Regions from separate parts of the Streptomyces sp. NPDC037242 genome, predicted to be linked through region 1. Evidence: riboswitches for the same ligand, from Rfam matches in the RefSeq annotation. Region 1 holds a riboswitch; the other holds the start of a gene.
The links. A riboswitch is a leader RNA that binds a small molecule or an ion and turns the genes downstream of it on or off. The one in region 1 is predicted to bind cyclic di-AMP.
Positions count from the first base shown of each region.

Region 2: another riboswitch for cyclic di-AMP. It lies ahead of ACZ7GJ_RS33870 (transglycosylase family protein); the one in region 1 lies ahead of ACZ7GJ_RS02295 (LysM peptidoglycan-binding domain-containing M23 family metallopeptidase).

Region 1 covers NZ_JBVJUY010000001.1:537,062-540,259, forward strand. The annotation lists gene ACZ7GJ_RS02285 (aspartate aminotransferase family protein) at 1-458, shown strand, start outside; gene ACZ7GJ_RS02290 (tyrosine-protein phosphatase) at 529-1,335, opposite strand; cyclic di-AMP (ydaO/yuaA leader) riboswitch at 1,647-1,823, shown strand; gene ACZ7GJ_RS02295 (LysM peptidoglycan-binding domain-containing M23 family metallopeptidase) at 1,826-2,833, shown strand; gene ACZ7GJ_RS02300 (SGNH/GDSL hydrolase family protein) at 3,008-3,198, shown strand, end outside.
Region 2 covers NZ_JBVJUY010000040.1:67,954-71,151, reverse strand. The annotation lists gene eno (phosphopyruvate hydratase) at 1-494, opposite strand, end outside; gene ACZ7GJ_RS33870 (transglycosylase family protein) at 753-1,457, opposite strand; cyclic di-AMP (ydaO/yuaA leader) riboswitch at 1,461-1,633, opposite strand; gene ACZ7GJ_RS33865 (transglycosylase family protein) at 1,909-2,949, opposite strand; gene ACZ7GJ_RS33860 (cytochrome P450 family protein) at 3,053-3,198, opposite strand, start outside.

The DNA.
Region 1 (3,198 bases):
CGGCCGGTCTGGCGGTGCTCTCCGTCATGGAGGACGAGGAAGTGGTGGCCAACGCCCGGGCCATGGGCGACCTGTTGCGGGGGCGGCTCGCCGCGCTGGTGGACGAGTACGAGCTGCTGCACGAGGTGCGGGGGCGCGGCCTGATGATCGGGATCGAGTTCGGCCGCCCGTCCTCGCTGGGGCTGCGCAGCCGGTGGACGATGCTGCAGGCGGCCCGCAAGGGGCTCTTCGCGCAGATGGTCGTGGTGCCGCTGCTCCAGAAGCACCGGATCCTCACGCAGGTCTCCGGGGACCACCTGGAAGTGATCAAGCTCATCCCGCCGCTCGTCGTGGACGAGGCGGACGTGGACCGGTTCGTCAGGGCCTTCCGGGAGGTCATGGACGAGGCGCACGGGGGCGGCGGGCTGATGTGGGACTTCGGCAGGACGCTGGTGAAGCAGGCCGTCAGCAACGGCTGACGGCCTGCTCCGCCGGGCGATCTCGGTTGAGCAGTCGGCCGAGCGGTCGGTCGAGCAGTCGGTCGAGCGGTCAGTCGAGCAGTCGGTCGCGGAGCCGGTCGAGGGTCTCGGGCGTGAGTCCGAGGCCCTCGGCGAGGTAGCGGTCCAGGCCGCCCCAGTGGCCGTCGATGGTCTCGAAGGCGGCCTCCAGGTACTCGGCGCGGGCGTCGAAGAGCGGGGCGAGCAGCTCCATCACCTCGGGGGAGCGGGCCTCGGGGGCCGGGCTGCCGCGGCGGACCCGGTAGCGGTTGTGCGGGGCGTTCGACTCCAAGTAGTCCGCCACGACCGCCTCGCGCCCGACGCCCAGTGCGAGCAGGGTGACGGCGATCGACAGCCCGGCCCGGTCCTTGCCGGCCGCGCAGTGCATCAGGGCCGGGACGCTGTCCCCGGCCAGGGCGTGCACCACCCGGCTGTGCTCGGCGGTGCGGTTCTTGATGATCGTGCGGTACGAGTTCGCCATCCGATCCGCGGCCTTGCCGTCGCCCAGGATCGAGCGGAGCTGGTCGAGGTCGCCGTCGCGGACCATCTTCCAGAACTCCCGCCCGTCCGCCGGGTCCGAGAGCGGGATGTTGACGTTGAGCACGCCCGGCAGCTCCACGTCCCGTCCTTCCAGCGCGTGGTCGGCGCCGTTGCGGAAGTCGAAGATGGTGTGCAGGCCGAGGGATGCGAGGAACTCTGCGTCGGTTTCGGTGGCATGCGCGAGATGTCCGCTTCGGAACAGTCGTCCCGTCTTGACCCTGCGTCCGTCGGCGGCCGGAAGGCCGCCCACGTCACGGAAGTTGCGCACTCCGGCCAGCCCCGGTTCGGTGGACGGGCTCTGGGGTATCTGCTGGGTCACGGCGGCTCCTCCGGGTGGTTGAGGGGATGTCCGAATTACACTACTTGGCGGCAACTTGCCATAAGTGCAGGCGAGATCGGGCGCGTCCCCGTGAGCCAGATCATACGGTGACCGTGAGTGCCTGATCATCATGGGCGAATTGCTTTCCCAGGGCGGCTGTTGCCGCCGCGGAATGGACGCAGGGTGACCGGAATTCCGCTGGATCATCACCCTTGAGTTTCCGTCAGGAAATTCATGGCTTGTTCCGTGTGGACGAACTCGATTAGCTTCGCTCTCGATCCGGATGGACCGCCGAATCCTGCCCCATCCGGAAACCGCACCCGACTATTCACGCGCGCGGCAGGAGCGGGGGAACCAGGTAGGCCGCTGTTCCGGATCTTTATACCGGGACGGCTCGGGGTGAAGCCGTACATGTGCTGTTCATGTACGGCCGGACATCTCCAGTCCGAACCCGACAGCTCACCTCGCAGGCGACGGAGAGGAATTCACCATGCCTGCAAAGGGTAAGCACCGCCGTCCCAAGTCCCCCTCGATATCCCGCGGTTTCGCCATGGCAGGCACCGGCGGCGCGGCCCTCGTGCTCCCGCTGTTCGGGGCCGCCTCCGCCCAGGCCGCCTCCGCCTCCGCCCCGGCCGCGGCGCCCGTCGTGGCCGCGCAGGTTCCCGCGGCGCTGCAGGCCGCTCCCGCCGCCGCTGCGGCGGCCGCGCCGTCCGTGTACACCGTCGTCCCGGGCGACCATCTCTCCAAGATCGCCGCCCAGCAGCACCTCACCGGCGGCTGGCAGCAGCTGTACGCCGACAACCGCGCGGCCGTCGGCGCCGACCCCTCGCTGATCCACCCCGGGCTGAAGCTGACGCTCGGCGCCCAGGGGGAGTCCGCTCCCACCGCCGCTCCGGCCCCGAAGCAGGCTCCGGCCCCCGTCGAGCAGTCCTCCGCCGAATCCCCGGCCGATGCGGCCGACCCGGCCTCCGCCGGCGAGGGCCGGGCCGACCAGGCCGCGCTCGACAGTGCTCCCTCGGACGAGGGCGGCGCCCCCGCGGACGAGGCGCAGGCGGCGCCCGCCGCCCCCGCCGAGCAGCAGGCCGCGCCGTCCTCCGGTTTCGTCTCCCCGGTCGGCGGCGGCGTCTCCACCGCCTACAAGACCGCCGGCGCCATGTGGTCCAGCGGCTACCACACGGGCGTCGACTTCATCGCGAGCACCGGCACCACCATCAAGGCGGTCGGCGCGGGCACCGTCGTCTCCGCCGGCTGGGGCGGCGCGTACGGCAACGAGGTCGTCATCCGGCACGCCGACGGCAAGTACTCCCAGTACGGCCACCTCTCCCAGCTGTCGGTCTCGGTCGGCCAGAGCGTCACCGCCGGGCAGAGCATCGGCCTCTCCGGCGCCACCGGCAACGTGACCGGCCCGCACCTCCACTTCGAGATCCGCACCGGCCCGTCCTACGGTTCCGACATCGACCCGCTGGCCTACCTCCGCTCCAAGGGCGTCAGCATCTGACGGCCCCTCCGCCGGGCGCTCCGGCGGAAGCCTGACCCGCGTGAGGCCGGGACCCGAGGGGGGTCCCGGCCTCACGCGCTGTTATTCCTCACCCGCCGGGTGGTATAAATCACGGTCCGTCAACCCCTGCCTACGGTGGCGTAGGTCACGCGCCGGGGTGAAGGATGTGGTCTCGTGGCAGCGACGACGACACTCAAGACCATCGGCTCGTACGCGGCGATCGGGGACAGCTTCACCGAGGGAGTGGGGGACCCGGGACCCGGAGAAACGTTTCTCGGCTGGGCGGACCGGCTGGCCGTGCTCCTGGCCGATCGGCGTGAAGAAGACCGGTTCCGGTACGCGAACCTGGCCGTCCGGGGGCGGCT
Region 2 (3,198 bases), on a different contig from region 1:
AACTCCTGGATGTCGACGTTGGAGTCGGCGTGCGACCCACCGTTGAGGATGTTCATCATCGGAACGGGCAGCAGGTGCGCGTTCGGACCGCCGAGGTAGCGGAAGAGCGGGAGGTCCGAGGCCTCGGACGCGGCGTGCGCGACGGCGAGGGACACGCCGAGGATGGCGTTGGCGCCGAGCGAGCCCTTGTTGTCGGTGGCGTCCAGGTCGAACATGGCCTGGTCGATCAGGCGCTGCTCGGTGGCGTCGTAGCCGACGAGCTCCGGCCCGATCTGCTCGATGACGGCCAGGACGGCCTTCTCTACGCCCTTGCCGAAGTAACGGTTGGGGTCACCGTCACGGAGCTCGATGGCCTCGAAGGCACCGGTGGAGGCGCCGGACGGAACTGCAGCACGGCCGGTGCTGCCATCGTCGAGGCCCACCTCGACCTCGACCGTGGGGTTGCCTCGGGAGTCCAGGATTTCCCGGGCTACGACGACGTCGATGGACGGCACGAGCATCTCCTTCTGGGATGTGACGCTGGGTGTGCGGTGGCGTCAGGCCGTGGGATGGCCTTGCCGACTAGAGCCTAACCGGCTCCGGGCACTCGGCCAGCCGACCGCCCGGGTCCTGGGACGAAAAAGGGACCGAATACCCCTCTTCCGGGACATAGGTCTCTTGATCATCGGGCTCCCACCGGCCAGGACGCCCGGCGCACGCCACCGCCCGGCGCATCGAGGGACGCGCCGGGCGGTGGGGTGTTACCGCAGGATTCAGCTGAGCTTCAGCTTCTGGCCCGGGAAGATCAGGTCGGCGTCGGAGACGATGTCCTTGTTGAGCTCGTAGAGCTTCTCCCAGCCGCCCTTGACGCCGTTGGCGTCGGCGATGGTGCCCAGGGTGTCGCCGGACTTGACCTCGTACGAGCCGTTGCCGGTCTTCGGGGCCTCGGTCTTCGGCTTGGCCGGGGTCTCCGCCTTCGGCTTGACCGGCGCCGGGGTCTCGGAGCGCTTGGTCTCCTTCTTCGGCGCGGCCTTCTGCTCCTTCTTGGGCTCGGCCTTGGGCTTGGCCGGGGTCTCGGCCGCGCCGCCGTTGTACGCGGCGTTGGTCAGGCCGACGCCGCAGGACGGCCAGGCGCCCTTGCCCTGGCCCTTGAGGACCTTCTCGGCGATGGCTATCTGCTGGGCCTTGGTGGCCTGGTTGGCCTGCGCGGCGTACGCCTTGCCGCCGTAGGCGGCCCAGGTGGAGGACGAGAACTGCAGGCCGCCGTAGTAGCCGTTGCCCGTGTTGATGGCCCAGTTGCCGCCGGCCTCGCACTGCGCGACCTTGTCCCACTGGGAGGCGGTGGCGGCGGAGGCGGTGCCCGCGGCCATCAGGGGGGCGGCGACGGCCACACCGGCGACACCGGCGAGCGTTGCGATGCGGACGGACCGCTGGATTGCAGTACCGCGACGGTGCTTGCCCTTGCCGGAAAGCAGCATGGAGTTTCTCCTCACCGACGCCTACGAGGTGAGCTGTCGGGTTCGGGCGAGTGAGTTGCCCGGCGGTGCGACCTAGCGCACCGCTTAACCCCTAGCCGGTGGCGTGACCGTCTCTCAACGGCCGCTCCCGGCGCCTACCTTGGTTCCCCCGCTCCTGCCTTCGGCGCTTGCGCGACGACTGTTCCCCCCGTCCGCCGGCAGGATTCGGCGATGCGGTCGAAGGAGCCCGCGGTGGCGAGCGATTCAGAAGGTAGGCAGGTCTCTCCCCGATGTTCAACGAGCGCCATCGGGGAGAAACGGGGCCTACTTGCGCTCTCCGGATCAGTGTTTGCGCAGGTGAGGACGGGGTTTGCGGAAGCCTCCGGACCAGACACGCCAGTTGACCGGAAGAGACACATGTCTCACTTGCCCAAAACGGGCAATCAGCTGTTTTGGGATGCCCGAAGTGCCCCTATTTCTGGGTTAGATCCAGATTCTGGCCGGGCTTGATCAGGTTGGCGTCCTCGCCGATGACCTGCTCATTGGCCGCATAGAGCGCGTTCCAGCCGCCCTTGAGGTCGTTGGCGTCCGCGATGGCGGCCAGGCTGTCGCCCTCCTTCACGGTGTACTTCGGTTCCGACGCGGCATCAGATGCGACGGGAGCCTCGACCGCGGGCTCCCCGCGGTGCTTGCCGCCGCCCTCGGCCGGGGCGCCGGGGGCGCCCGGGGCACCGGGGGCCGCCGGGGCGCTCGGGTCCGCGGAGGGCGTGCCCGGGGCGGCCGGCGTCGTGGGGGCAACGGGAGCCGTCGTGGGGGCCGAGGGGCCCGTGGAGGGCGCCGCCGGGTCGACCGGGGCGATCGGGGTCGTCGGGGCCGTGGGGGCCGTCGGGGCCGTCGTCGGCAGGTCCGGGACCGGGTCCGGCATGACGGGCAGTCCGCTGGGCGGCCCGAGCGGGACGTCGGGCAGCAGGAAGGACGGCGTACCGGACGGGCTCGGGGAGGCCTGCTGGGGAGCCCCGAAGTCCGTGGCCCGGTCGCCGGACCCGCCGACCGGTACGGAGTCGTCCGGGCGGGACGGGGACGGGGCGACGGAGGAACGGCTGCCGGGCATGCCCGGGTCCACGTCCGCGGCGGGCGCCTGCTGGGTCAGGCCGGCCGACTCCGCGCACATCGGCCACGCCCGGGGACCCTGGGCGGCCAGCACGCGTTCGGCGACGGCGATCTGCTGAGAACGGCTGGCCAGGTCGGCGCGGGGCGCGAAGTCGAGCCCGCCGGCACCCTTCCACTGCTCCTCGGTGAACTGGAGCCCGCCGTACGCACCGCTGCCGAAGTTGGCGCTCCAGGTGCCGCCGCTCTCGCACTCGGCGACCTTGTCCCACGTGGAGGTCTCGGCCGCGCTCGCGCCCGTGGCGGCGAGCAGCGGCAGGGCCAGCGCGGAGCCTGTGACTCCTGCGGTGACGACAATCGCGGGGACCTGGCGGGGGCGTCTGTGGCGGCCGTTCCCGGAACGCATGAGGGTGCACCTTTCGCATAACGGCGGGGTAACGGCAGAACCTAGCGGCCTTCGAACGCTTGTCACAAGTTTCGACGGAAACTGACTGCGGGTCAGTGTGCCTTCACTCGTTGCGAGGTGTGAAGCGGACCGGAAGGGTGCGCAGGCCACGCATGATCAGTCCGCCGCGCCAGCGCAGGTCCTCGGGCGGAGCAGCGAGTTCCAGATCCGGCAGACGCGTCAGCAAAGTCGCAAGCGCCGTCTGCCCTT